2 regions of the Paenibacillus sp. PAMC21692 genome follow, and region 1 is predicted to be linked to the other one. Evidence: riboswitches for the same ligand, from Rfam matches in the RefSeq annotation. Region 1 holds a riboswitch; the other holds the start of a gene.
The links. Region 1 has a riboswitch for thiamine pyrophosphate ahead of H7F31_RS18600 (ABC transporter substrate-binding protein). Riboswitches for the same ligand answer to the same signal wherever they lie in the genome.
Positions count from the first base shown of each region.

Region 2: another riboswitch for thiamine pyrophosphate. It lies ahead of thiC (phosphomethylpyrimidine synthase ThiC); the one in region 1 lies ahead of H7F31_RS18600 (ABC transporter substrate-binding protein).

Region 1 is NZ_CP060293.1:4,684,280-4,699,036, reverse strand. It holds gene H7F31_RS18675 (HAD-IIIA family hydrolase) at 1-456, opposite strand, end outside; gene H7F31_RS18670 (leucine-rich repeat domain-containing protein) at 731-1,951, opposite strand; gene H7F31_RS34235 (hypothetical protein) at 2,137-2,343, opposite strand; gene H7F31_RS34230 (hypothetical protein) at 2,415-2,714, opposite strand; gene H7F31_RS18660 (EcsC family protein) at 3,255-4,001, shown strand; gene H7F31_RS18655 (hypothetical protein) at 4,025-4,657, opposite strand; gene H7F31_RS18650 (FUSC family protein) at 4,835-5,875, opposite strand; gene H7F31_RS18645 (nucleotidyltransferase domain-containing protein) at 5,872-6,747, opposite strand; gene H7F31_RS18640 (zinc ribbon domain-containing protein) at 6,811-7,200, opposite strand; gene H7F31_RS18635 (hypothetical protein) at 7,268-7,612, opposite strand; gene H7F31_RS18630 (peptidoglycan recognition protein family protein) at 7,850-8,506, opposite strand; gene H7F31_RS18625 (glucosaminidase domain-containing protein) at 8,580-9,350, opposite strand; gene H7F31_RS18620 (TatD family hydrolase) at 9,475-10,284, opposite strand; gene H7F31_RS18615 (ABC transporter ATP-binding protein) at 10,271-11,035, opposite strand; gene H7F31_RS18610 (ABC transporter permease) at 11,025-11,828, opposite strand; gene H7F31_RS18605 (thiamine-binding protein) at 11,818-12,120, opposite strand; gene H7F31_RS18600 (ABC transporter substrate-binding protein) at 12,218-13,243, opposite strand; TPP riboswitch at 13,414-13,522, opposite strand; gene H7F31_RS18595 (GerAB/ArcD/ProY family transporter) at 13,598-14,692, opposite strand; gene H7F31_RS18590 (Ger(x)C family spore germination protein) at 14,728-14,757, opposite strand, start outside.
Region 2 is NZ_CP060293.1:6,435,644-6,450,400, forward strand. It holds gene thiE (thiamine phosphate synthase) at 1-862, opposite strand, end outside; gene H7F31_RS26190 (ThiF family adenylyltransferase) at 859-2,115, opposite strand; gene thiC (phosphomethylpyrimidine synthase ThiC) at 2,108-3,871, opposite strand; TPP riboswitch at 4,031-4,133, opposite strand; gene ytvI (sporulation integral membrane protein YtvI) at 4,191-5,222, opposite strand; gene yfkAB (radical SAM/CxCxxxxC motif protein YfkAB) at 5,249-6,406, opposite strand; gene H7F31_RS26210 (HD-GYP domain-containing protein) at 6,646-7,764, opposite strand; gene H7F31_RS26215 (bifunctional metallophosphatase/5'-nucleotidase) at 7,922-9,346, opposite strand; gene moaA (GTP 3',8-cyclase MoaA) at 9,350-10,351, opposite strand; gene H7F31_RS34505 (molybdenum cofactor biosynthesis protein) at 10,464-11,207, shown strand; gene H7F31_RS26230 (ThiF family adenylyltransferase) at 11,221-12,258, shown strand; gene H7F31_RS26235 (HD-GYP domain-containing protein) at 12,355-13,431, shown strand; gene sufB (Fe-S cluster assembly protein SufB) at 13,503-14,757, opposite strand, start outside.

The DNA.
Region 1 (14,757 bases):
TACAAGGATTCTTTTGGCTCCTACCGCGGCAGCTGCAAGCATGTCTGTTGAACCCACGTCACCAATAACTGCACAATTAGTCAGATCTAGTTCATGGTCAGACGCCGCTTTTTGAAGCATGCCAGGACGTGGTTTATGACACTTACAGCCCTCCACAGGCTCCTGGGGACAGATAAATGACGCATCGAACCCATATCTTTCAAATTCTTTTTGAAAATCTGATTCCGTTGCTAAGCCGTTTGAAATGTTGTGTTGATTAGTGAGGGCAAATATTTTAATTCCATGTTCTTTTAATAACTGCAATGCTTCTAAAGTTGAAGGAAATAACTCAAAGTCGCGAGGATGAATGAAATGACCATTCCCACCTAATGTTCCATCACGATCCACAAAAGCAGCTTGAATTTCCAGCAAAATAATCCCCCATTTCAATATCCCATAATTTTGGTGATTATCCAAATGATCGAATCATCCTACCCGTTAGCGCAACGAGGCTGCCGATACATATCGTCGGTTGTTTGAACTATAGTGCCCGTTAGTTGAACAAAAGCTGCCATGTGACTGTGCCGAAAGTATTCTTCATCCCTAGTGCATATGTAACAGCCTGGGATGTGGTAAATATTTCTGATAAAAACTTCTCGGCTTCGTATTGCCGAGTAGCCTCCGTGACCAACATTCCACGTTCAAAAAGGTTACTAATAAAATTATGTAACGGACTCATTTGTATCACCCATCAATATGTTTCATACACAAGTGTGTCGTCGAGTTGAAATGTTTTCTGAAAGACAGCGTAGATGAACAGCTGTCCTGCCGGCGTTCCTCCTGCATCGTAACCAAGTCGAATGGTGCCAAGTTCCTCGAACACCAGCTCAGACAACGATAGAGTACTGACATCCTCTTCGGGATGTATATTTGCAATGAGTGTCAATGCTTGATCATGCATCGTCGCCATGTTGTCCCACGTTTTCTTCATGACCGGTGACAGCCGTTTCATTTCCGCCTTTGTGCGCACTGCTACTGTAACGTGAATGTCGGTTCCGTGAAACGGCAGTGTCAACTTGTAGTCTGACATCGACACATCATAGGTAAATGTCCCGAATCCTTTTACGGTATGGTCCGGTTCACGAATCAGGTTGTTGGCGTAATCCAGCCGTTCGAGCTTTGGAGCCTCGCTTGTGTCCAGTACCGCAATCTTGTTATCCGAGCAGTACACTTCGACCAGCTCAGGGTGGTTCAGTTCCAGCTTCGACAGATGGTTTTGAAAACAGCGCAATCTTTCCAACCTCAGATTTCCGCTGATGTCCAATTCGGTCAAATGATTACCGTTGCACCGCAGTTCCAGTAAATTTTCACAGTTCGTCACCCGCAGTTGGATCAAATGGTTGCTGCCGCAGTCCAGCTTCTCCAGCATCGAGTGATGGTCCAACTCCAAGGTAAACAAGGCGTTATAGCCGCACTGCAGATGGCGCAGCAGCGGATTGTGTTCCAATTCAAGCTTGGACAAGATGTTCCAGTAACAAATCAACTCCGTCAGCATAGGGTTGTGGCTCACGTCCAGATTGCGGATCCGGTTGAATCCGCAATCCAACGATTCCAGCGCTGCATTCGCCGACAGATCTAGCGCCAAAATCGCATTAGAATTGCAGTGCAGCCGCTTTAGCGCAGAATTGTGGCTAGTATTGAGCGCATACAACTCGTTGCCGTTGCATTCCAAGTCCACCAAACGTGTGTTGCGGCTAATATCCAGCTCAGTCAACTTATTGTATCCGCAATTCAGAACCTCCAGCGACGTAAAATGATCCAGTCCGTTCAGGCTTGCGATGTCTTTGTGCGAGATTTGCAGTTCGACAATCCCTTCCACATCACTTGTTTGAATCGAATCCCGGCCGCCGCAATACGATTCCAATAGGAACGTCCGGAACTGTTCATCTATAAAATCGTAGGTAATATTCATCTGTCCTACTCCTTCCAGTAATCGGTCCAAGCTACTTTAAACCGGCAGAAGGCATATGCACCACCGCCAAAACTCCCAAATGTTTCGCTGGTCCATGATGACACGCAAGCCGCTCTCTACCTGCACATGGTGCTTGATACTGCATCATAATTCGGGATTCCAGAAACAAGCGATTTTCCGATCATTTAGCAAAGCCTATTTAACTGAATTTTATTAATGGTATCCCGATAATATTGTTTACCGTATTCATTGTTAGACTCTTCTACTTTTTTATTAAAATATTCTATGGCCTCATTTTTATATTTTTCCGGAATTTTTTCTAAATACAAATCCATTATCGTTTCAAAAGAACTTTCGGCTACTTTTTTGGGAGACATTTTTTTAATATCCATAAAATATTCCCACTTTTTATCATAACTTTCAAAATGTTTAAACCTAGGTAGGAATAACGCGACATAAGGTCCTATGTTTTTTTATCTGAATTTTCCAGCATGAATTCGTAAACTTCCTTAGTTTCCGGAAGATCATATCTCTGAATCATATTCCCAATTGCTGAAACAAGTAGAACTACAAGTTTAGTAACATCCTTATGCTTATTATAGATATCAAGAAGGGTTTGAGAAAACTTCGGATCATTAAATAAATCTTGATAATAAATTGAAACCTCTAACCTGGGCGTTTTCTCAAACTCTTTTACAGCAAGAAACAGCTCTTCATCACTCAATTTATGCCAATTAGACATTTTCTCTTTTAATTGGCTCAATATTTTTCTTATTGTCCATATTGTTCTATCATCACCATTTTCCTTATAACACCTTTATTTTTAGCAGGTATATGGATTTCACAAAGTGCAAACCAATCATTAAAAACCTGTCAGACTTATTCCATACTCTGAATTTTTGAAAGATAAAAGGCTTTCCAATTATCTCTTGTGTACTGTGAATGTGGATTAGCAATCAAGTTCAACCAGCTTCATCTGTCTCCCACCCCACAGTTACATATAATTCCATAACAATAGACGCACATAATAACCAGTATGTTGCGGTAACCTGCCCTTAGTTTAATAATGGCAGATTTCATTGCCTGCCGGTTGGCTAGACAATAGAGCACGGATAGTGTCTACGATAGGAGCCCTCAAGCACCCCTTTAAGCATTTCCGTCAGGTTTTCCAGGGAAATGGGCTTTTTCCAAGTTAGTGTCAAATCCTCGACTTTCGTCCGGTTCCGCCACCTGCTGCAGTCCGTTCCTAATTATGAAGATATCCGTTACAATGGAGTTATGTCTTTTGAAGGAGCGATTGTTCATGAATTACGAACAGAAAGTGATCAACGAAATTATCGAGTGGGAGCGCCAGCTATTTAAACCTCCAGGCTGGCTGGAAAAAACATCAAAAACGATCGGAACTCGAATCAACAACCTGATTCCTCCTAAAGTTCACAATATTATTACAACAACCATTAAGTCGATTGTGCGCACGGCGCTGTTCGGCGCTGAATATACACCTCAAAGACCCGTGCAACGGTCATCCGATCTGGAACTTGCCGATCAAGACGCCCAACAATTGTTTTCGTTATATCAGAAAATCGCAGTAGCCGAAGGCGCCGGCACGGGAGCTGGCGGCATTTTTCTAAACGTTGTGGATTTCCCCGCGCTAATCGCGATCAAGATGAAATACTTGTTTGAATTAGCTCATGTATACGGTTACGATACTAAACATTTTTCGGAACGCGTTTTCATTCTAAAGGTATTCCAGTTGACGTTCTCCGGGCCAGAACAACGAGCTAGACTGTTGGACTCCATCAAACGTTGGGACGTGGAGAAGCTGCAATGGCATTCGGATGCCGATTACTCCAAAAACATGGACTGGGAAACGTTCCAGAAGGAATACCGCGATGCTATCGACTTCCGGAAAATGCTCCAGATGGTTCCGGGTATTGGCGCGGTAGCCGGTGCTTGGGCCAATTACACAATCCTCGAGGAGCTGCGTGAATCCGCGACGAACGCTTATCGCATTCGAAAATTGAAAGAGGCCGCCCCTATCGAAGGGTAGCCTCTCTTCTCCTTATGAGTGCTTTATCGAACGGCAGCCGACATGCTTGGAATGCTGTCAGAATCACTTTGATCTTCAACCGTCTGACTGGCAATGATCTCGCCCTTTTCATCCAGCGCTTCAATTGTATAAGGTGTGGAGGCTGTTTTCGGAAGCACCGCATACCACAATTGCTGTTCCCTTCCGTAGTCAACAATCTTGGCTTCTTTTTCGCCGCTCCCTTCACCTTCTATAATTACCTTCACTTTTGACACACTTGGGTTGACAACTTCTCCGAATACAATCGGGAAAGTGCCTTTTATACCTTTATTGCTGGGCATGCTCATATAATTTAAGAGATGCGTATCAGGATAAACGGAAATTCCATAACCTCCGCCCATCTCCCATTTCCAGCCGCCAATCCATGTTTCACGTACGAATTCAAGCTGTAGACTTGTTCTTCCCTTTTCTTTGAAACCTTCAAGAAATAACAGCGCGCCTCCGTTCAAAAATTCCTTATGAACTACTTTTTTGTTAAAATCACGAAATTTCTGAACGGCTTCCTCCGGTGTTCGACCAATGGGGATTCTTATTGTTTCATTCAAGCCTGTAGCTCGCGAATATCTCCAATCGGCCAATCCACCAGGTTTTTCGTAGATATAAGATAGCGATGCCAAAAGTAATAGAGCTGCTATCGCTGCAATGGGCCCAATAAACCATAAACGTCTCGAAAATTTCAGCTTACGTATGTCACTCACTTCCTCTCATGGCATTCTAGATTTAAAAAAGAAAAAGGCAACTGAAATTTACAGCTGCCTTCTTGTCCGTCCTATTTCGGGTCGTTCAGTCGAATTTTATTCCAACAAAGCGGACGACTCTTCGTCATCGTGTCCCTTGCGCTCCACGAGACGATCGGATCGAATCGTCTGATGACCGTATTCGTAGATCGATGCGGCTACAATGAACAGTCGGTGTGCGCTTTCCCTGCTGTCGTCGCTGTCTGACGTCGCTTCCTTCATAAACGCGTTGTTCTCTTCTTCGATGGATTCGGCCTTCCAGCTTTCCGGCTTGACTTTTTCCTCGAACTTAAGTAGAACGTATTCGTTAAACTTGATCAAGCTCTCCAAATGCCGGTCATATCTCCGATTGATCTCCTTGGTTCGCTCTGATTGAAAATAGTGTTCCTGTACGGTTTCGAGCACCTCATAGCCCTTCTGCAAATTGTGCAGCAATTGCTTATAGACGACTACCTGCCGAGTCTGTCGATACTTTACCCTCTTCAGCTTTTTGAGTTCCTCTTCCAGCAGCTTGTACTTGTCCGTCAGCGCTTGCAGACCGTCCGCCAGCTCCTGTTTCTGTTCCCGGAATACTTTTTCCTTAATCTCGTCGGATATAGCAGTACGGAGCAGCAAAGAAAGCTGGTTGAATACCCGATGGATCTGCTTCGTAAATTGTTCTCTTGGATCCGGCGGCACGAAAAATATATTAACCAGAAAAGCCGCTACGATGCCGATCAGGCTGAGCAAGAAGCGATTGAGCGCGAACTCCCAGTCGCCGGATGCCTCCATCACGCTGACGACCGTTACAAGCGTCAAGCCGATGGACTCCGACATTTTTAATTTCATGCAAATCATGATCACAAGTATGCAGACAACGCCAATCGCAATGGGCTCGTTCGAAAAATATGTGCCTGCGAGCAACGCGATGATGGCGCCGAGCGTGTTCGCTTGAACCTGCTGAAGGAAATATCGCCAAGATCGATAGATCGTCGGCTGCAGCGCGAAAATCGCCGCGACCGCCGCGATAACATGCGGAGTAAATTCGAGCCACATACTGACGTACAGCGCCAATGTGACCGCTATTCCCGTTTTCAACATACGAGCTCCGAAAGTCATGACGCACCTCCAGCCCGACGAATCCAACCATCTGTTTCGCGGATCAAATCTCCCACTGTCGCCATTGCATTGTCCAAGTCGGCAGGTTTTTCCGTAATCAGACTAATAACTTCATTTACTCGTTTCGTATAGGCATGTGGTGCGAGTGGGAAGGAATCGACGATGGCTGCCGCTCCTTTTTCGTTCATCCAATACGTTTCGTTAATAGCAAACAACACTTGATTTAAGCAGGATATCGTCCGATAAAGTTGTCCAGCCACGTATGATAAATCCTTTTTGTAAATCCCTTTCCCGGCCCCCTCGTACGAGAAGCCCGCTTCCCACCAAAACCGCCTAACGATACCTTCCCGCATCTTGCTTGGATATTGAACCGTCTTCGCCTTCATTGTCCCGACAGCTCCATACGGATCCCATAAAATATTGCACAATGCCGCTTCCGCCGCATAAACGACATTAACGAAACCATGCGGATGGCCCGGTTGATATTCTATCATTATGTCTCCGGCGATGCATTGCTCCAAGACAATCGATACTTGGTCAATGTCGCGATAGAGGAAATCGACAGGCTGGCCATCAATCTTAAGCCAACCTCCGCCGTTAATCCACGGCCCCCATTCGCCGATCTCCGTAATGATATCTTCTCGCTGCTCGTCGTCTAGAATTGATGCAACTCGCCGAATCCCGGAAATATCGAGCCCTTCGCCACCTTCATAATATATGCCAATATCTATGTCGGACAGCGCGTGTCCTGTGCCTCTTGCCCTTGATCCGCCAAGCACGATCGCCTTTACGCCGTCGACTTGTCGAAGTTGGTCCGTAATTCGGATTATTGTTTCTTGCGCCGCCAATTCTCTCTCTCCGTTTCCATCCATCTTGTCGATCCTTAGTGTATCATATTACGGCACAATGATCACTCCGAACGCGACCGATAGGAATTACAACACATCCAGAAAAGTTCCGAATGCTCCAGCCTGACGGCCTCTCAGCACGCTGGGGTCATAAATCTCGACCGAGGCGCAGCGCAGACATGACACGAACAGATAATGGTGATGCTGGATATCCAAAAGCTTGCTTAGACCCGCTCCCGTCATAGCCACTTCGGCAGCTTTACATTCATTGTGTCCGCATTTGGCGCAAACAAAGTTGTTTTCGATGGCGTGGATTTCGTTTATATCTTCCTCATAATCTTCCGCCTTTTGCGCTTCCCCTTCGCCAAACATCCCGCTCTCTTTTTCCTCCAAATGTTCGGGCAGCACTTCATGCTTGCATTCCGGACAAATATCCCCGCTAAGCCGAACCTCGTTTCCGCACCATGGACATGTCACTTCCAACTTCCCCGCCTCCTTTGCTTTGTTTGACGACTATCCTGCTTTCGTATTCCCTTTATTCTATCTATACTTTCTCCTGACACCACAACTTCTGCATCTCAGCGTCGTACTTCTTTTGCGAAAAGCTCATTGCTGCCACCTTGTTCAGCCATTCCACCCGATTACCAATAAGCTCGTAATCTGCCGTTAACTCCTCAGCAGTCGTTTGGTCGATTCCGATTCTGTGCCAATAGACTGTCGTCCCCTCCCTTTCCACGTCTGCGATCAGCAACGTACACCAGACATCGCAATCGTCAGGGCACATCAGAATCGGCAGACGTACGAATGCTTTAGAGGAGCGATGTCTGCTTAAAACAAAGGCCGAATCTTTCTCGTGCGATACCCAGTCCAGCCGTCGATGACAATACACTCGTGCTCGAAGTCGCAATACTTGCTGGTCATCTTTACGACTTCTATTTTGTTTGATTCCACAGTCACCAGCTCCCTGTATTCTATGTATACATATTAGCATATTTTGGATGAAGGGCAGTACAGTAGTATCATCGCATGACAATTATTACGCAGAAACGAATGAATTAAAACCAGCGATTAAAGAAGCGGCAAGCCCCAGGCCTGCCGCCACATTACTTTTGCTCAACTGTTCGCGTCAACCCGGCTCAGGATTCTGGCCGCTCACGCGGCGCAGCTCGTTGGCAAGGCGGTTAAACTCCGCTCTTGCCTCAGGATCGGTTGTCGCCATATAGGCGGCGCTCAGAAACCGGATGATGTTATTGGCATCCTTCGGATCCAGCATCTCCTCTTCCTCCTCCTGCAATATGGTATTGACCTGGGCAACAAAGCTGTCCCATCCGCCCCAGTCCCCGTCTTGATTCATCTTTCTCGGACAATTTTTGCCGCTCCAGTCATAATGGCGGCGCAAGCGGTCCGTCCCCCAGCCTCGTTCTTTAAGCATGGAAGCGGTTAAAGCGGCGGCATTGGCTAACGTAGCGCTATAATTGCCGCTTTCGGTTATTTCGATGGAGATCGATGTCCGATTGCCGCTGGTTGCAGAGTTGCCATCCCCCGCATGCCAGGCGACCTCGGTAAGCGGAATACATTCGATCGCTTCCTTCTGGTCGATCACAATATGATAAGAGGCTGTAGCCGAATTTGACGGATTCGTCAGCCAGTTTCTTTCGTTCCTTGCGGTGCTGGAAGAGTTGGCCGTATTGTGGATCGTGATCGTAGTTGCGTTCAGCGGCAAGCCGGGGCGTCTATTGTTCGGCGTCGATCTTGGGATGTGGTCTACGATATACGTATACAACAGGATATCCTCCTCTCTCTCGTCCGACGTCCTATAGCATATGCCGGAACGCCGTTAAGGGGGAGGGCGATTGTTATCCCAGCAGGACGACTCTCGCTCTGGGATCCCATTCGATCGGCACGCCAAGCAGCATGGCAAGCTCCCTGGCTTTGACGTAGCCAACCGACATCGACAGTCTCGAAGTCAACTCCACGCCGTTGACGGTCACCGCCGTGCCCGTCCAGCCCACTATTGCTCCCAACCCTTCGGCGATTTTTCGCGCCGGCACCCATGTTACCCCTTCTGTTAAATAGCCCGTGCCGATGACTCCGCCCTGCCAAGTGACCGGAATGATCGACGCGTCTTCGAATCCTCGTACCATTGTCTGCGGCACAGTCGGCAGATCATATCTTCTCAGACCGTATTGCTCAATGATTCTCATCAGCTTCGTCGCATAAGCCGGGTCAGTCGCATAACCGCTAGCCAAAAGCATGGAAGCTTGACGTTCCGGCGTGTTCGCGGAGCGCACTCTTTCGTACCGCGGAGCTTCCAGGAACAAATCCAAATCCTTGTAAAAATGATAGAGGCTTTTGTAAGCCCGGAACGCAGCCTGCATGCTTACCGTCCTGCCATCGATATACTCCCAAGTGCCTTTGACGACCGCCTGTCCCTGCCAATACGGATTGATCGGGCCATTGCCGACCTTGATTCCGCCCAGATTGTTCCAGGCATGGATCTCCCCGCCGGATTCCAGCAGACTCTGCGCCATTCGCACCGACGGAAACATTCTGTACCCCTCCGACCATACGAGCTGAACCGTAGGCGCAATTGCCGCAAAAAACTGCTCTCTCGTCATTTTTGCCATTGCTTTACCTCCTTTGGCTTCTACGCTCTCTCTACCTGTGTATGCGCCGGCTTGGCAAATGGAAACGGCTCCCCGTCCTGTTGGACGAAGAGCCGTCATCATAAGAGGTTGTTCAAAAAGCTACTTACAAGTTATAAAATTTCATGCTTTGTAAAAACAGTCCGCGCGCAGCCTCTTCGGGCGCGATCCCTTTAACTCTTGCGATGCCGAGCACGGACTCCCGAGCCATCTCGGGCACGGTTGCTCTGCCGCTAAAGGGGCCTTCGAAAGGCCATGGTCCGTCGGTCTCCGCCATCATTAGCTCCACTGGATAACGACGAACGACCTCGACGATTTCATCCTCGTAAGCAATGTCCGGCGTAACGGAAATGTAATACCCCGCCTCCGCCATCCGTCTCATCGTATCCGGGCTGCCCTTGAACCAGTGAAAATGAGCCTTCCGCACGCCGTATCGCTCAAGCAGCGAACAGGCTTTGTCGGCGTCCTCGTAGACGGCATGAAGCACGATCGGGCGATCCAGCTCCGCAGCGAGTGCGACGAAACTCTCAAGCAGCAACAAATACGGCGTCTCGTCGAAAGGCTCCCCCGCCTCCTCGGCTTCCGTCCGCTTGTAATACGGCAAGCCGACTTCGCCAATCGCAAATGCCTCGCCAGCCGCATGCCGCTCCCTTATCCAGGTTAGCAGTTCCTCTCTCTCAAGCTCGGAAGGCGCCTCTTGCTCCGGATGGAAGCCATAAGCGGGATGGACACGCCCGCGATGGCGGAACGCCATCTCGCGCGTTCGGATCGAGGAAGCCAGATCCATCGATACGGCGACGACCGTCTCCACGCCTTGGCTAAACGCTTCCGCCAGCAGCTCCTCTTGCTCTTCGGAGGGATAAAGGTCGACATGAAGGTGAGCATCCACGACGGGAAAGCTATCAGACAAGATCATCCACCGCCTTTCCGTCGCCCTGCAGATGTCCGTAGATGCGAGCCTTCAATTCATTAAATCTGGGGTCGGTCCACAGATCCTCCCGGCGCGGCCGCTCAAACGGCACGACGATCTCGTCTGCCGCGGTTGCAGGCGATGCGGACAGAACGATAATCCGGTCGGAAAGGTAAAGCGCCTCTTCGATGCTGTGCGTGACGAGCAGTACCGACTTGCGATGCGTTTCCCAGATCGACAGGAGCCACTTCTGCATATGAAGCCGCGTCAAAGCATCCAGCGCTCCAAAGGGTTCGTCGAGCAGCATCAGCGTACGCGGCGACAAAAGCGCGCGCAAAAACGAGACGCGCTGCTGCATTCCGCCGGACAGCACATGCGGATAAGCTCCCGCATACTCCGCCAGTCCCACGCGTGAGAGCCATTCCAACGTCATGGCCTTCGCCGTCCCCTTGTCGATGCCGGCGATCTTAAGCGCCATCTCGATATTGCCGGAGACGGATCGCCAAGGAAGCAGGGCGGCTTGCTGCGGCATATAAGCAACATGGCCGCGCTCGCCGGTCGTGATGCGGCCCTCGATGCGGATCTCTCCCGCATCCGGCTGCCGAAGCCCGCCAATAACGCCGAACAGCGTTGTTTTGCCGCTGCCTGATGGTCCGATCAGCGAGACGAACTCTCCGTCCTCCACTCGCAAGGTCAGGTCGCGCAGCACTTCCTTTGTTCCGAAGCTTATGCCAACGCCATTTACTTCAAGCTTCATGCCGCTCTCCCCCTTCCTTGACCGGCGGACGCCAGCGAATGACGATTCGTTCCGCCCACGTTACGAGTCCGAACATGACCATGCTTACGATAATGATCAGAATAACGGCGGCGAACGCCCGCTCCGGCATGAATCCGCGCGAGGACAGAACCATAAAACCTCCGAGGCCAAGCTTCGGGGCCAGCATGTCGGCGATGACCGCCCCTAACATGCTGTACGTCGCGGCAATCTTGAGGCCGGAGAACAGATGAACGGCGGCGCTGGGAAGCTCCAGCTTCCAGAACAGCTCCGCCTTGCCCGCTCCGATCATGCGCATATAATGACGCAGTCCGGCATCCGCGCTGGCAAGACCCGACAGCATGGCGACCGATACGGGAAAGAAACAGACGAGCATGACGAGCAGCGTCTTGGGCAGCGTGCCATAGCCGAACAACATCGTCAGGATGGGTCCCAAAATGACGACGGGCACGTTCTGAGACAGGATGAGCAGCGGGTAGACGCCTCTGCGCACTCCCGGCAGCAGATGCAGCAAAGCGGCGAGCGCAAAGCCCGCCGCCGAACCGCCCGTAAAGCCCAGCATCATTAGCTTCAGCGTCGCCCACGTATGCGCCATGAGGCGCGGCCAGATCTCGATCGCCTCCAGTACAACCGCCGACGGAGCCGGGATGCGCCAGGCATCCACGATTCCCAGCGAGGCGGATGCCTGCCAAAGCGCGATCAGAGCGCCCAGCGTAAGCACGGGCGGCCATAGCTTGGCCCACGCTCCCGTTCCGGACTTTTTCCTACTGGCCATCCGGGTATTTCTCCAGCAGTCGGCCCATGGAGGCGCCATTTTCCGGATTGTAATATATTTTAATCTGGGAAATGACCGAAGCGCAGCCCATCTCCGTCATCGCTTCGTTCATTCGCTGTACGATGTTCAGCAGCTCGGACAGCTCCCCCTCCATCGTCGTCTCCAGCGGAGCCACCCGATAAGTTACGCCCGACTCTTTAATGATATCGATAGCGCGATCCACGAAAGGAAGGACGCTTGCCCCTCCCGGCGTGCTCGGCAATATTTGAATGCTTACCAGCGCGTTTGCCATCTGTTTGTTCCCCTCTCCGAAGTTATCTTCAAATCCGACCGGAGCATCCGCTTCATTGGTCGATCCGTCCTTATATGCCTGACTCCCGTTACTCCCGTTATTCCGGCAGGAACTCGTTCGTGAACGCCTTCTCTGCTTCCAGCTTGCCCTCGAGCAGTCCATGATCGAACATCCAGTTTGCGTAATTCTCCCATATGCTCAGCTTCTGCTCGCCCCAGCGCGGCGCGTCGTCCTGATACTTCGGACTGAGCCACTTCTGGCTGGCACGCACAAGATCCGCGTTCAGATCCGGCTCCGCCTTGATCAGCACTTCAGCCGCATCCTCCGGATTGGCGATCGTGAATTGATAACCTTCGGCCGCTCCCGCCGCGAACGCCTTCACCGTCTCGGGATCCGACTGGATCTGCTCCTCGTTCGTCACCAAGACCGGCGTATAATAATCCAGCTTGTCGCTGTAGTCCGTCAGATAAACCATGTTCAGCTCTTCGCCGCGCAGCTCTGCCTCGACGCCAGTCCAGGCATAGTAGATCCAAGCGAAATCGATATCCCGCTCCACGGCCGCAAAGAAGTCGCTGTCGCCGATGCTCATAATGTCGACCTTGCTGACATCGCCTCCGTCCGCCTGCATAAGGGCGTCGATGACGGATTCTTCTACCGGAGCTCCCCAGCCGCCATAACGCTGTCCTTCAAATTTTTTGGGCGAATCGATGCCTTTCGCCTTCGGCGAGGCGAAACCCGAGGTGTTATGCTGAATGACCGCGGCGATGGAGACGATCGGCACGCCAGCGATGCGGGCCATCGTGACCGACTCCTGGTAGCTGACGCCGAACGCGGCATCGCCGGAAGCGACCATCGCATCGGCGCCGTCTTGTCCCGGCTGAATAATCTCGACGTCCAGGCCGTGCTTCTCAAAGAAACCGTTGTCCCGAGCGACATATAATCCCGTATGATTCGTGTTCGGCGTCCAATCGAGAACGACCTTCACCTTCTTAAGCTCCTTCTCGCCACCAGCGCCGCCATCGCCTTCCGGCTCGTTGCCGCCGCAACCGGCGATCGTCAACGTCAAGGCCAGCACCGTCGCCGTGAGCCCTCTTCCCCATAATCCCTTCTTCTTGTGCAGCATGCGTACTTCCCCTCTCCGCCTTCTATGTCTTCTGGATTGACGTTCCTGCTCTTCCCCTTATTCCAAAAAAACTCGCCCTCCTGATTCAGGAGGGCGAGTTGCAATCGGCTTGGTACGCGCTTGGCATCAAGATTCGCGCGCAGTCCCAACGACTGTACGCCAAATCACGAAGAAGCGCTCGCTTCACGTTCCTACGCCGGCATTATCCGGATCAGGTATACGGGTCGGAATGTTGTCATTCCCTCTCAGCCGGCCTAACCAGCTCCCCGGAGCATATTCGGTTTCGTCAATTACGTAACCAATTATAGCAGACTCCGCGGGTAATGCCAGCATTATTTTCCCATGTTTATCGTTCTATTCGCTCGCCGGCAACTTTTTATACCGCTTCCGCACTCCGATCACAACCATGATCAGCGGAATGGCGACCTGGAAGATGGGCATCATCTTCAACGTCACGTCGAGTCCCAGCCAAATATGAAACGTATTAATGGGCTCCATAAACGACATCGCATAGACGACGACTCCGATGGGGAGCAGCAGATTACGGGTCTCGATGCCTGTCGAGCTGTGAAAGACGAATACGGAAGCAAGGTACAGAGCCGTTATCTTCACGTACAGTCCGATAAACAGAAGCAAGGTCACGATGACGTCGAGGCGTTCCAAGAAATTGGCCAACCGGATCAGTTGCACAGCTTGCAGCAGCGGCAATGAGGTAGCGCCGGCAAGCGCCGGACCCAGCACGCATAGAATCAGCATATTCATGAAGATAAGGAACAGGGATACGCCGCCTTGCGACCATATCGTAATTTTGGTTATCGATTTTTTTTCATTGACCAGACTCCAGAAAACGAACATGACGAAGAGCTGCCCGAACGGAAAGGAAATAAGATCAGGAAAAGCCGCTTGGAGTACGGGCAAAGGTCCATTTTCCATGATGGGAAGGATCTGGTCCAGTTTCACGACGCCGCTAAAGAACAGCAGGAATACAATGATGAGGTAGCTACCGGCTGCAATCGGGAACAACATCTGCACGACCCGAACAAATACTTCCACGCCTTTGCTAGCCGTATATGCCGCAACAAGCAGGATGCACAACATAATCGCCCATTGCGGCGTAAATTGCAGCAGAGCTACGGACGTCAGCTCGCCGACATCCCGTACGTTCCTCATGCATTCGTATGCGAACCACAACGCAAAAACGCAGCCCAGCGCGGCGCCGATCGGTTTGCCGAAATGGATTTTCAACAGTTCCCCAAGGCCAGCATCCGGCGCTCTTCGCTGAATAAACAGATAAATGGTCGTCAATAGAAGTCCCGTCGCCGCGGCAATTGCCATGGCGATCCATGAGTCTTGTTTCGCTTTGATGCCAAGCTCGAACAGCGGCGTGCTGCCGATCAGGAACAATATAATCAGCAGCGCAAGCTGACTCTTGCCGATTTGCTGTCGCAAAGCCATCCCTCCCTTCATTCGATTCCGGCGCCTCGCTACTTGCCCGTATCCTCCTGTATTTGCTT
Region 2 (14,757 bases), 1.8 Mb from region 1:
GCGCCGTCTCCTGCCAGCGCGACCGGGGCACAATCTCGCCGTCTACCTCTGCTACAAGCCGCTTATCGCGCTGTCCGAGCTCCGCAAGCAGACAATCGAGAGTGGCTGAGCGGGTTTGATATGAACTGCCGTTCAGCGATAAAGATACGTTTTCTTCAGCTCCATGACCGGACGTTTCCCGCTCGTTAGCAATCGCATTGACGTTGGAAGTTTCCTCTGCCCGGTCTGCTGCCTCCAGCTTCTGCAGAAGCTCACGGCAGACAGCCGCAGGATCCTCGCTTCCCACGATCGCTGACACGGCGCATAGCCGCTTGGCCCCCGCAGAGATGACGACATCCGCATTGTCCGTCGTAATGCCGCCGATCGCGACAAATGGAATGGAGACCAGACTTGCGGCCTCCGCCACGTAAGCCGTTGTCACTGCCGCCTTGCCCGGCTTCGTATTCGTCGGGAATACGGGCCCGACGCCGATGTAATCCGCTCCCTCCCGCTCAGCTTCGATGGCATGCTCCGCGCAGTGGGTGGAGATGCCGATCATTTTATCGTCGCCTAGCAAAGACCGGGCTTCCTTTATCGACATATCGTCCTGCCCCAGATGCACGCCGTCGGCATCGACTTCCAGCGCGATATCGGGATAATCGTTGACGATGAAAGGCACGCCGTATCTTCGGGTCAGCACTCTCAGTGCCCGCGCCTGCTCCAGCACTTCCGATCTTGATCCCGTCTTGTTGCGAAGCTGCAGCATGCCCGCTCCGCCGATGAGCGTCTGCTCCATCACGTCGGTCACCGATTTGCCCGGGTGGGCATCCTGTGCGGTAATGACATATAACCTGATTTTCTCCCAGTCCACTCTTTTGCTCATCCAGCCGTTCCCTCCACTCTTCGATTATGGCGGCTAAGATATTCGTCGCATATCCGTTCCGCCTCCGCCATGTCCGACGTGCCTTGCACCAGCACTCTGCCGTCCGGAAACAGCACCAGCTTCTCTGTACAAGGCGAAGGCAGCTCAGCTTTTACCAAGTAAGGATTAATAGTTACGCCGCACCCAAGCCGCTCCAAATATTTAATCTCCCGCTCCAGCTCGAGCGCGAAACCCATTGTCACTTGAACCGTGTCCCGGCCGCATAACGCCGTCGATCGCCGCCCATGCAAGCGCGATTCCCGATCACGATTATCCGGGAAGTTAACATCGTCGCTGTCTTGGAGAGGCTGCCGTAAGCCGATCTCGACCGAATGTAACTCGGCGCTGTTTGACCGTGCTTGGCAGCCGCACTTTCCGCAAGAAGCAACACCGGACGGCAGCTTATATTCCTGCACGGCAAAATTCCATACATCCGCATTCAACCATGTTCCGCGGACGGATTCCTTATTGCCCGTCAACCACTTGACGGCTTCGGCGGTCTGTAGCGCGGCCACGAATTCCACTGTCGCGGACAAGACGCCCCGCGTATCGCAGGAATCGCCTTCCTCGGCCCCATCCTCTTCGCCGATCAAACAGGACAGGCAAGCCGTCCTGCCTGGGACCAACATCGCGCTCATGCCTTGAGAAGCAGTTGCGCCGCCGTATATAAACGGGATGCCAAGCCGGAACGCCTCGTCGCAAAGCAGCAGTCGAGTAGCCGCGTTATCCGTTCCGTCCAGGATCAGATCGGCATCGGCTGCGAATATGCCAACATTATGGTAGCCCATATCGGCCACATGCGCCTCTATAATCGTCTCTCCGTTTATCCGCCGAAGCTTTGTCTCCGCAGCCTTCGCTTTGGGCAAAACCTTGCGGGCATCCTCCTCGTCGAACAGCGATTGACGATGCAGATTGCTAGGCTCCACGTAGTCCCTGTCTACAATCACGAGTCGTCCAACGCCGGCTCTTGCCATATGCTGGGCGAGCGAAGCGCCGAGCGCTCCGCAGCCTGCAATCAACACGCTGGCTTCGCGGAGGCGAAGCTGCCCGGCCTCGCCGATCGGCGCGAAACGGATTTGGCGGGAATAACGTTCCCTCCAGCCCGCGCGAAGACCGTCCTTCGACGTCGCGCTCGCGTCGGCCGGTTGCCCCCCCGCGCCGGCAATGGCAGCGGGAGCTCCGCCTCCTCCTCCGCCGGCCATCCCGTCACGCATAGATTTCGTTGCCTCCGGCCTTAAATGCGGCCGACTTCTCCTTGAGCCCCGCTTCGATCGCTTCCTCCGTATCGAGACCGTTCTGCGCCGCATATTCCCGGATGTCCTGCGTGATGCGCATGCTGCAAAATTTGGGACCGCACATGGAGCAGAAATGCGCCGACTTGGCCGCTTCGGCCGGCAGCGTCTCGTCGTGGTACGACATCGCCCGCTCGGGATCAAGCGATAGATGGAACTGATCGCGCCAGCGGAACTCAAAGCGCGCTTTGGAGAGTGCATCGTCCCGCAGCTTCGCGCGAGGATGGCCTTTGGCCAAATCCGCCGCGTGGGCAGCGATTTTGTAAGTGATAACGCCTTCCTTGACATCTTCCTTGTTCGGCAGCCCCAGATGCTCTTTCGGCGTTACGTAGCAGAGCATCGCCGTGCCGAACCAGCCGATCATCGCCGCTCCGATCGCGGACGTAATATGGTCGTAGCCCGGCGCGATGTCGGTCGTCAGCGGACCCAGCGTGTAGAACGGCGCTTCGTCGCATACTTCCAGTTGGCGGTCCATGTTTTCTTTGATCAAATGCATCGGTACATGCCCGGGACCTTCAATCATCACTTGCACGTCATGTTTCCAGGCAATCTTCGTCAGCTCTCCCAGCGTATCGAGCTCCGCGAATTGCGCATCGTCGTTGGCATCCGCGATGGAGCCTGGCCGCAAGCCGTCGCCAAGCGAAAACGACACGTCGTAACGCTTCATGATGAGGCAGATTTCTTCGAAGTGCGTATACAGGAAGTTCTCCTTGTGATGAGCCAGACACCAGGCTGCCATAATAGAGCCGCCGCGAGATACGATCCCCGTTACGCGCTTGGCCGTCAGCGGGATGTACCGAAGCAATACGCCCGCATGGATCGTGAAGTAGTCGACGCCTTGCTCCGCCTGCTCGATCAAGGTATCTCTAAATACCTCCCAGCTGAGATCCTCCGCTTTGCCGTTCACCTTCTCTAGCGCCTGATAGATCGGCACGGTCCCTACCGGAACCGGCGAATTGCGCACGATCCATTCCCGGGTCGTATGGATGTTCTTGCCTGTCGACAGATCCATGATCGTATCGGCTCCCCATCTGGTCGCCCACGTCATCTTCTCTACCTCTTCCTCGATGGAGGAGGCAACGGCGGAGTTGCCGATGTTGGCATTGATCTTTACATGGAACCCTCGTCCGATAATCATCGGCTCGCATTCGGGATGATTGATGTTCGCGGGAATAATTGCCCGCCCCCTTGCCACTTCGTCCCTTACGAATTCCGGCTCCATCCCTTCGCGTATCGCGATGTACTCCATCTCCGGCGTAACAATGCCTTGTCTGGCGTAATGAAGCTGCGTCACATTGCGTCCTTCCTTCGCCCGAAGCGGCTTGCGATCCAGGTTCGGAAATATCTCGGCGCCTCTCGTCCTGGCTCTCTCCTCGGATACGAAGCCGTTGTCCTCGGGCTTCACCTCGCGTCCTTCATATCGCTCGACATCCTCGCGATCCACGATCCATGTTTCACGAAGCGGCGGCAGCCCCTTTCTGACGTCGGCCAGGTAGCCCGTATCCGTATATGGCCCGCTCGCATCGTAGACGAGCACCGGCTCGTTCGGCGTCTCCTCTCCGCTTCTCGACTGGCTGGGAGTCAGCGCTATTTCGCGCATCGGGACGCGAATGGAAGAATGACTCCCTTCTACATAGACCTTGCGGCTTCCCGGCAATGGCGTTGTCATAATCGGCATAACAAAAAACCTCCTCATGGAATTTGTGGAATTCCACCTGGAGGCATACTCAACATATAAGAAAGTTAATGGTCGACGCCACTCACGCAGACGCGCAATGACGTTGATACTTAGGCTTGCACAAAGCCGGCGAAGTTGCCTTCGGCGACCGGCAAGCCGGTATCCTATGTCCCACTTTCCTACGCTGGCATGACCCAGATCAGGTTCAAAGGGACCAAAGCAATCGCTTTATCTCAGCCTTTCGGCGCCCCTAGTGGATTTCCTTGTTTGACTATACTTCGTGCTCGCTGCTGCTGTCAACCCTAACTTCCCCGAACACTTACAGCTTGATCTTCTGCTGGAACAGTCCCGCTTGCCTTGCCGCCATATAAATAATGACGACGAGCGGACCGATAAATACGCCGATAACGCCGACTAGCTTAAAGCCTACATAGAGGCTGATCAGTGCCGGAAGCGCGCCGATACCGACGGAATCTCCCAAAATCTTCGGCTCCACGATGCGGCGGAATACCGTAATGACGAGGAACAACACAATCAGCCCGATACCGGTATAGATATCGCCAGTCAGCAGCAGATAAGATGCCCATGGGACAAGCACGGAGCCTGTGCCCAAAATAGGCAAAATATCCACGATAATGATGAGCAGCGCGATAGCCATAGGATATTTGATGCCAAGTATGAGCAAACCGATCAGCGAGAGTATGTAGGTCATGCCGCTAAGAATAATCTGGGAGCGCAGGAAGCCGAAGATCGACTTGCGCAGATTGTTCAGCACCTGGTCCACTTGGGAACGCGACGATTCGTCGAAGAAGGACAAGACGGATGCCTTCATCGTATTAAGGCTAAAGCTGAACATGTAGACGGCAACCAGGAAGACGATAAAGAAGATAAACATGCCCGGGAGCGTCGAAGCAAAACCCAAGACCGTCGATGACAGCTTGCCTACCATCGAAGTAATCGTGTTCGTTAGGCTCATCAGATATTCTTCCAGCGTCGCGATGGCGTCCGGAGGAAGATTCTGGTACAGCCCTCTGGCGTCAACGAGCAGGTTGTCGACAAAAGTGCTTGCATTTTCGAAGTAATTCGGCACCTTCTCCAGAAATGCAATCAGCTCCGCGATAATCTTCATTCCCAGCAACACGATGAGACCGACGAGAATGACCGTGAACAATGTACTGGATATGACGGCGGACACCAGCCGGTTGAGCCGGAATCGCTTCATCAGGAATACGGTCAGCGGCTCCAGAAAGATCGCTACGATCAATGCAAGCAAGAACGGCGCGCCTACGGTGAACATCAAATAAATAAGCAGCAAACCTACCGCGATAAGCACGATTGTCCTTATAGACATGCGGGTTATCCCTCCTTCCTCTATTTCTATTCAAGCTTGGCTTCGCGCATGTGAAAATCGACGTCGCCGTAATACATATCCTTTACAAGCAGGTTGGGACCGCAGCAAGCGGCTGCGGGACAATAACAATTTACGCTTCGGGCGAGCTTGTGGTCCAGCCACTTGCCGAATACGTCGTCGAGGCGGGACGTCGAGATATTGCCGAACGCCGGCACGTCGGAGAAGTCGGTGACGAACACGTCGCCCGTGAACAAGTTGACGTTGAGACGGTTCCGTCCGTCGGGATCGTTCCTGACCGTCACGTTAGGCTCGCCCGCCAATCTTCTGAGCAGTCTACGATCCTCTGCATCGTCGCTGCATTGGTAGAAAGGCAACGTGCCGAACAGCATCCAGACCGACGGATCGCGGCGATCCAGCAGCAGCTCTACCGCTTTGCGCATCTGCTCCTTCGTAATGACGGGCAGATCGCGGGCGAATGAGCTTGGATACATGGGATGAACCTCATGACGCTGACAGCCCATCTCGAGAATCAGCTCATGAATTTGATCGATCTTTTCATGCGTCCGATAATTGATCATGGATTCGGCGGACACGAGCACGCCTGCATCGCTGAGCCGCTTGGCGTTGTCGATCATTCGTCCGTACAGCTTGGCTGCCGCTTCCTTGGAGACGGCATGGCCCGCTTTGGCGAAGCCGATCTCATGGAAGTCCTGCGCCGACGTGTAGTTAAACGAGATATGCATAACGTCGAGGTAAGGAGCCAAAAGCTCGTACCTGTTATAAGGCAAAGTTACATTGGAGTTAATCTGTGAGCGAACGCCCCGGCTTCTCGCGTATTGCAGAAGCGGCAGCATATATTCCTTGACGGTACGTTCCGAGAAGGTGGGCTCGCCGCCCGTAATGCTGATCGTCTGCAGATGCTCGACCTCGTCCAGACGGCGCAGCATGTTGTCCAGCGGAATTTTGGCTGGCTCCATCATGACCAGCGTATCGCCTACGGCACAGTGCTCGCAGCGCATATTGCATAAATTCGTAACCGTCATCTCGACGCTTGTCAGTACATGGCGACCGAATTGCTTAAGCGAGTTAAGCGGATCCCAAGGGTCATTGGAGGGAGTCAAAGGAGGCAGTATGTCGCGGGATGTTATGCCCAAATGCGGCAATATCGTATCCAGCTTGTTCATCGGTTTCATCAGCTTTCAGCACCTAACTTCCGTTCTAGAGGTTGTTCAAAAAGTCCGCTTGCCATCATATCTTCTATTATTGTAATGTGAGACGTTTGAGGAAGCAAATAAAATGGTGTAAAAACGTTGCCCGGATCGACTTCATCCAAAAGCCGACAGAAAAAAGAGGCCTTGTGGGCCTCTTGAAACAACCATCGCTGCATTGCGGTAAATGCAAGCATCAATGGCTCGGCGTTCAGTTAAATGCCTGACACAAGCGGCACGTCCGTCTCTTCGTCGTTTACTCCGACGATCATGACTGTAAGCTGCTTGGACAGATCGATCTCGTATGGCGCCTTAAGCTCTTCTCCCGCTTCGTTGCTGAGGACTCGTACCACAGGGCGGTGCGGGTAGGAGGAATTAAGATCTACGACGATGCCTCGCTCACCCGTCATTAATCGGACGGACATGCCGATGGGATAGATCGCCACCTTGTCCCGGAACAGCTGCAGCATCCGCTGCTCGTACAAAGTGCCCGTGCCCGCGTACAACCGCTCCATCGCATCATGCGGCAGCATCGGAGACCGGTACACGCGGTTTGTCGTCATGGCGTCGTAAGAATCAACCAGGCCGATCCACTTCGCGTAGTCATGAATTTCATTGCCCTTGATGCCTCGCGGATATCCGCTGCCGTCCAGACGCTCATGATGCTGGAAGGCGCAATGCGCGACGAGAAGCGACAAGTTCGGCTGATCCTTTAACATTTCAAAACCGAGCTGAGGGTGACGCTTCATAAGTTCGAATTCTTCTCTGGTCAGCTGATCCGGCTTCTTTAGTACATTGACGTTAATCTGCGTCTTGCCAATATCATGCAGCAGAGCTCCGAGACCAAGGGTCGTCAGTTCGTCGCGCGAGTAACCGCTCGACATGCCAAGCAGCGTCGAGTATACGCAAACGTTCAGCGAATGCTGGAACAGATAATGATCGACAGTTCCCATGTTCATAAGCATGATCATGGCATCTTCCTGATTGGACAGATCATCTATAATTAAGTTCATCATCGCTTTAAAGGGCTGGGCGATATAGGGGTAGGCGGAGCCCCTTTTCCTATTAGGCCGCTCCATCAGCGTGCGGAAATTCGTACGGATTTCTTTAACCGCCATTCGGAACGTATCTTCGCGGATCAGGGTGGGGGGATTAATATCCTCCGTTCGCGCATCTTCGATGTATACGTATTGAACCCCGCATTCGGCAAGCCTCGTGATTAGCCGGCTGGTAAGCTCCATCCTCTCGCCAAGCAGCACGATGCCGTCTTCCGAAAATATTCTCTTGGCCAGTCTCATTCCCGGCTTGCACTGCATAATGGATAGCAAACGCATTTTCTCGGTCCTTCCCCGCTGTGACGTCCCTAACTATACATATCGGAAATACGATCTTGTATTGTTAATTTACGTGAAAATGCGAATTTTCGCAACCATAATATGCTAATTGTTCGACAAAAAACTCCGAAATTTTCTAAATTGTGACGACATAAGCTTACAAACGAAGCCAACGTTTCTCTTTGCAGCTCCTCAGCGAAGGCTCGGAGCTTAATTCCCGCTCCAGCACATCGCGGATGAACTCCGGCAAATAATAGCGATAACTCTCCGCCTCGGCCAAAGACTCGTAGCCCACCTTAAAGCTGAACATATCAATCGAACCTACCTCGTAAAGTCTCCCGTCCTCCAGGGGCGAGCCGTTTACTCGCGCTTCGACGATACGATCCATCGGCTCCCGGCGCATGTCGAATTCTACCGTCATGCCGTCAATTGCAAGGCCTCCGAGCACCTCTCCCCGAAAGCCAAAGCCTTTGATCGGCTTGGAAGCGAACTCCTCCTGGAGCGATTGCTCCAGCGCCGTGCGCAGCTTGGACCCGTCAATGGTCATCAAGCATGGATTAATCGGCGAAGGACAGATGGCATGAAGCTCGCCGGCGGTTACTTCCCCAATCGCGAGACCGCCAAGCAGCTGCCCTGCGTTAACAATCCCGATCTCGGCATTCGTCCATCGCCTGATGCCGATCGCGAGCAGATTGGAAAGCGGATTTTCGCGTCCCGGATGAGACGGTAGAGGTTCGTTGAGAAAGGCGGCCACCCGTCCCAGACTGACGCGGCTGGATTCGCGGAACTCGTGGATAATATCCTCCGCCGCAGGTCTCTCGGCATAGGCGCCGGTGGGAATGGCTTGCCCGCGCAGCAAGGGCTCGGACCGGGCTTCATCCCAGCCAATCTCGATGCGTCCGACGTATTCGCCGAATTTCCCCGCTGCCGCGATCAAAACTCCGTTAACGATAAGCGGCACCTCCAGCAGATGGTGCGTATGTCCGCCCAGAATAAGATGGATGCCCGGAACTTCTTCCGCCAGCTTTTGATCGAATCGAATGCCGAGATGCGATAATACGACGACAACGTCAGCTCTACCCTGAAGCCGCTCCGCTTCGGCACGAATCGCCTCCATGGGCTCAGTCGCCTTCCAGCCCAGCAGCTCATAGAACTGGCCAAAAGCGGCCGTAGCGCCGATAAGGCCGATCCGAAGACCGTTCTTGACGATAATCCGGCTCGGGCACAGCCACTCTGGGCGTTCCCCCGTCTCCAGCGTGAGCAGATTGGCACAGACGACGCTAAACTCCGACACGGGGGCGTACAGCTGTTCCAACGTCTCCGGCGTATAGGTCAGTCCCTCGTTGTTGCCCAGCGTAACCGCCTCGTAACCGGCCTCCTGCAGAAGTCTGATATTAACCTGTCCGTCGCTGCCTTCCGTCTCTTGTCTCATCCGATCCATATGATCGCCGCAGTCTACCGCAAGCACGCGGCCCGCTCCCCATGTTCTTCGCTCCTCGGCGATCATGGTCGAAATTCGCGCGGCGTTCTCCAGCCGGCTATGAATGTCATTGCTGTGCATGAGCACAACTTTTATCTCCATACCTTATCCTCCGATTTGCGACATGCGTCGTTCCGTCGGCACATGAGATTGCGCCGAATTTGCAAGCTTCGCGGCCATCTCGTGATTCTCCGGCTTAATATCCATCGCCTTGTAATACAATTGCTTTATGGCATCCGGATCCCCAAGCGCTTCCTTAACGTTAAGCTCATCCACCCAGTACAGACAAGGTTTCAGATTGCCATCAGCCGTCAATCTCAGACGATTGCAGTTGCTGCAGAAGTGGTCGCTGATGGGATGGATCAAGCCAAAAGAGCCGACAGCCCCTGCCATCTGCCAATCGTCGGAAGGGCCGTTGCCTGTCACGCCTTCCTTCCGCGACAGGTTATACCCTTCTTCCTCCGCAATCTCGATCACGCGGGAAAGAGGAAGATAATGTTTCCGCCAATTCTCGTCGGCATGGCCGATCGGCATATATTCTATGAACCGCACATGAAGCGGCCGCTCGTAAGCGAGCTTTAAGAACTGCATGATTTCGTCTTCGTTGACGCCTTTGAGCAGGACGCAATTCAGCTTGATGGGATCAAACCCGGCTTCGGCTGCCGCTTCTATGCCTTCCAGCACCCTTCGCAGATCTCCGCGCCTGGCTATAAACCGAAACCTTGCCGCATCAAGTGTATCCAGACTGATATTCACTCTCTTCAAACCTGCTTCTTTAAGCGCTTGTGCTTGCTTAGCCAGGAAGATGCCGTTTGTCGTCAGCGCGATGTCATTAATGCCTGGTATGCGCGACAACCTCGAGATCAGTTCGTCCAGACCGGGTCTGATCAGGGGTTCGCCGCCTGTAATGCGCAGCTTTTTGATACCGAGCTCCGCCCCTGCTTTTACGACCTCGACGATTTCGTCATAGCTCAGCAGGTTCGTTGATTCGGTAAATTCCACTCCATCCTCAGGCATGCAGTAAAGACAGCGCAGATTGCATCGATCGGTTACTGAAATTCTCAAATAATCATGTTCTCTTCCATACCGATCCTTTAGCTCCGGCATACTGCGCACCACCTTTCCATGTACCTTACAGCATAACATTTTTTTTGCGTTTATGGTATTCTAGTAGCAATCTAAAGCCCTGTTACAGGCTGTTGCGAGGAGCTGGACATTTATGACTTATACCTGGACCATCAAGCTGTTCGCGGGATTGCCGGAGCGTCTCGGCACGGCTCAGCTCATCCTTGCTCTTGATCAAGGACAATTGACCGCCGGCGAGCTGAAATCGATGATCGCAAGAGAAAACAGCGATCATTCTTCCCTGCTGTCGACCTGCTTCGTTGCGCGCAACCACGCCTACGTAGCCGACGGGGAGGCCGTTCAAGCCTCGGACGAGCTTGCGCTTCTTCCTCCCGTTTCCGGCGGAGAGGAGCTAGCGGAGAGCGGGGACAAGAATACGTCGGACTCGCCTCGCTTTGTTGTGACGAGCGATACCATTCTTACAGAAGAAGTACTGGCCAAAGTAATCGTACCGGAACACGGCGCGGCCATCGCATTCGTCGGCACGACGCGCGAGTGGACGAATGGCAAACGCACGGTGCGGCTGGAATACGAGGCTTATGAGCCGATGGCGGTAGCGACCATGTCCCAGATCGGCGATGAGATCGCAAGCCGCTGGGCGGGAGCCTTATGCGCGATCTCTCATCGCGTGGGCGTCGTCGGACTGGCCGAGACCAGCGTCGTTATTGCCGTATCGGCCCCGCATCGCGAGCATTGCTACGAGGCCAGCCGTTACGCCATCGAGCGGCTTAAGCAGATCGTCCCTATCTGGAAGAAGGAAATCTGGGAAGACGGCTCCGAATGGAAGGGCCATCAGCTTGGCCCCTGGAACCCCACTGCCGAGCTGACGGCGGAATGAAGGAGGCGCCCCCATGGAGCTAAGCCGTTATTCCCGTCAAATGCGATTCCGGCCGATCGGAGAGGGCGGTCAGCGACAGCTGTCCGAAGCGCGTGTGGCCGTCGTAGGCGTCGGCGCGCTGGGCTGCGTCTCCGCGCAGCATCTCGTCCGCTCCGGAGTCGGATATATTCGATTAATCGACCGCGATTTCGTGGAGTGGAGCAATCTTCAGCGGCAGCTTCTATACACGGAACAAGACGCGAAAGATATGCTCCCCAAGGCAGAGGCGGCTGCCCGCAGATTGACCGCTATCAACTCTTCCGTGACGATCGAACCTGTTTGTGCCGATTTGCATGGAGATAATGCGGCTCCTCTGCTGCGCGATGTCGACTTAATTATCGACGGAACCGACAATTTCACGGTACGATATCTCATAAACGATTATGCCGTCAAACATGGTTTGCCGTGGATTTACGGCGGAGCCGTCGGCGCCTCCGGCATGAGCATGACGGTATTGCCGGGAGAGACGCCTTGTTACCGTTGCGTCTTCCCGGAAGTCCCCGCACCGGGGACTTCGGATACATGCGAGACGGCAGGCGTCATCTCGCCGATCGTCGATCTGATCGCTTCGGTGCAAGCAACAGAAGCGCTTAAGCTGCTCTCCGGCAATCGCGAAGCGCTGCACGGAACTTTATTCCAGGCTGATCTCTGGAACCACTCCTGGCTGCCGCTGTCCATCCGTAACGCCCGGCGTCCCTTCTGTCCATGCTGCGGACCGCAAGGATCGTTCGATTATCTCGATAACGAAGCTTCCGCCCCGGTAGCAGCCGCATTGTGCGGCCGCGATTCCGTTCATCTGACTCCGGGAGCTTCGGGAGCTGTCAATCTGGGAGATCTGGCCAATCGGCTTGCTTCCGCTGGCGAAGTCGTGCTTAATCCTTATCTTTTGCGTCTGCAAATGGATGATGGGAATATGACTTTTGTTTTATTCGCCGACGGAAGAGCTATCATCCAAGGGACGCAGAATTTGTCGAAAGCAAGGTCAATTTATGCTGAACTATTAGGTAATTAGTATCATTTAGAGCGTTTTCATATTGCCAATAGGTGGTTTGATTGTTACTATCTATATATCTGGTTGAGCATAATTAATCATATTAGAGGTGTCTCTATGAGGATTCATGTAACGGATATACAAGACGGAGACCAACTAAGCCACGATATATTTAATCATTATGGGCTGCATGTTCTCTCCAAAGGCACGAGGCTGTACAAGAACGAAATCTCACGGCTTCTGCAGCATCAGATTGATCAAGTCGAGATCTTGGACCGAAATCTGGTGTTGCCTTCGGGAGAAGCAGTCAGCCCTGTTAATCGTACATTGGAATCCACGGTCAATCCCAAGTGGCTGCCAACTGTGCAGCCTATATACGAGAACGCTGTCAAACGCTTCGAGAAGCTGTTCGAATCTGCACTAGAGGATGGCATCGTCCAGGAGGCGGAGGTTACGGAAATTATGCAGCCTCTGCTGGATAACCTCCAGTTGGAACGCGACGTCGTATCCATGCTGCTTTTGCTTAATACCGAAGATGACTATACCTACCAGCACTCCGTTCAGGTTGGCATGCTGGCTTATTATTTGGCGACCTGGCTCGACCACTCGTCGGAGGACGCCTCACTGATCGGCAAGGCGGGATTCCTGCACGATATCGGCAAAAGCAAGATCAGCGCCGACATCCTTAACAAACCTGGCAAGCTTACGGAGGAAGAATTCGAAGAAGTAAAACGCCACACCCTGTACGGCCACGAGATCATTCTGGGCTCGTTCCAGGAAAAAGATCTTGCCATCGGAGCGCTTCAGCATCACGAACGGATTGACGGCAGCGGCTATCCTCATGGGCTTAAGGGCGAAGAGATCCACCCCATCTCGAAGATCATCGCCGTTGTCGACATATACAGCGCGATGATATCGGCTCGCGTCTATCAGAAGGAGCGGGACCTGCTGTTCGTGCTCAAGGAGCTGTATCGTCTCAGCTTCAGCGAGATCGATCCTGTCACGACCCATACGTTTATTAAGCATATGATCCCGAATTTCATCGGCAAGCGCGTACGGTTGAACAACGAGCGCTTCGGCATTATTGTCATGACGCATCCTACCGAGTTTTTCAGGCCCCTTATACAAATTGACGACGAATTCGTCGACCTGACGATCGATCGACATTACGAGATCGAGCATGTGTATCTGTAGCCCTTTACATATCCGTTAAAAGTACGCAAAGAACCCCCCGGAGCCCGAGGGGTTCTTATATTTTAGTCTAATTACCCGATACTGCCTTCCATTTCGAACTTGATCAAACGGTTCATCTCGACCGCGTATTCCATCGGCAGCTCTTTCGTAAACGGCTCGATAAAGCCCATAACGATCATTTGAGTTGCTTCGTCCTCGGACAGACCACGGCTCATCAGGTAGAAGAGCTGATCCTCGGACACTTTGGATACCGTTGCCTCATGCTCAAGCGTGATGTTGTCGTTCAAGATTTCATTGTATGGAATCGTGTCGGACGTCGACTCGTTATCGAGAATGAGCGTATCGCATTTGATGTTCGCTTTCGCGCCGTCGGAATTGCGTCCGAAGGAAGCCAGGCCGCGGTATGTCACTTTGCCGCCGTGTTTGCTGATCGACTTGGACACAATCGTGGAGCTGGTGTCCGGTGCCAAATGAGTCATCTTAGCGCCGGCATCCTGATGCTGGCCTTTGCCCGCTACGGCGATGGACAATACCATGCCTTTCGCGCCGCGGCCGCGAAGCACGACAGCCGGGTATTTCATCGTCAGCTTGGAACCGATGTTGCCGTCAATCCATTCCATCTGCGCGTTCTCGTCAGCGACGGCGCGTTTCGTAACCAGGTTGTAGATGTTCGGCGCCCAGTTCTGAATCGTCGTGTAACGAACGCGGGAATCCTTTTTGCAGAGAATCTCAACCACGGCGCTGTGCAGCGAGTTCGTGCTGTATATTGGAGCTGTACAGCCCTCAACGTAGTGCACGGAGCTGCCTTCGTCCGCGATGATGAGCGTCCGCTCGAATTGGCCCATGTTCTCGGAGTTGATGCGGAAGTAAGCTTGCAGCGGAATTTCGCATTGCACGCCCTTCGGCACGTAGATAAACGAACCGCCGGACCAAACCGCGCTGTTTAGAGCCGCGAATTTGTTGTCGTTCGGAGGAATGATCGTTCCGAAATATTCCTTCATAAGCTCTGGATATTCGCGAAGCGCCGTATCCGTATCCGTAAAGATAACGCCTTGCTTCTCCAGATCCTCCTGCATGCTGTGGTAAACAACTTCCGACTCGTACTGAGCGGATACACCCGCCAGAAACTTCTGCTCCGCTTCGGGAATGCCCAGTTTGTCGAAGGTTTCCTTAATTTCCTGAGGAACTTCCTCCCAAGTCTTGCCTTGTTTCTCGGACGGTTTCACGTAATATTGAATGTCGTTGAAGTCCAGATCGTCCAGATTGCCGCCCCAGCGAGGCATCGGCATTTTGTAGAATTGCTCCAGCGATTTCAGACGGAATTCC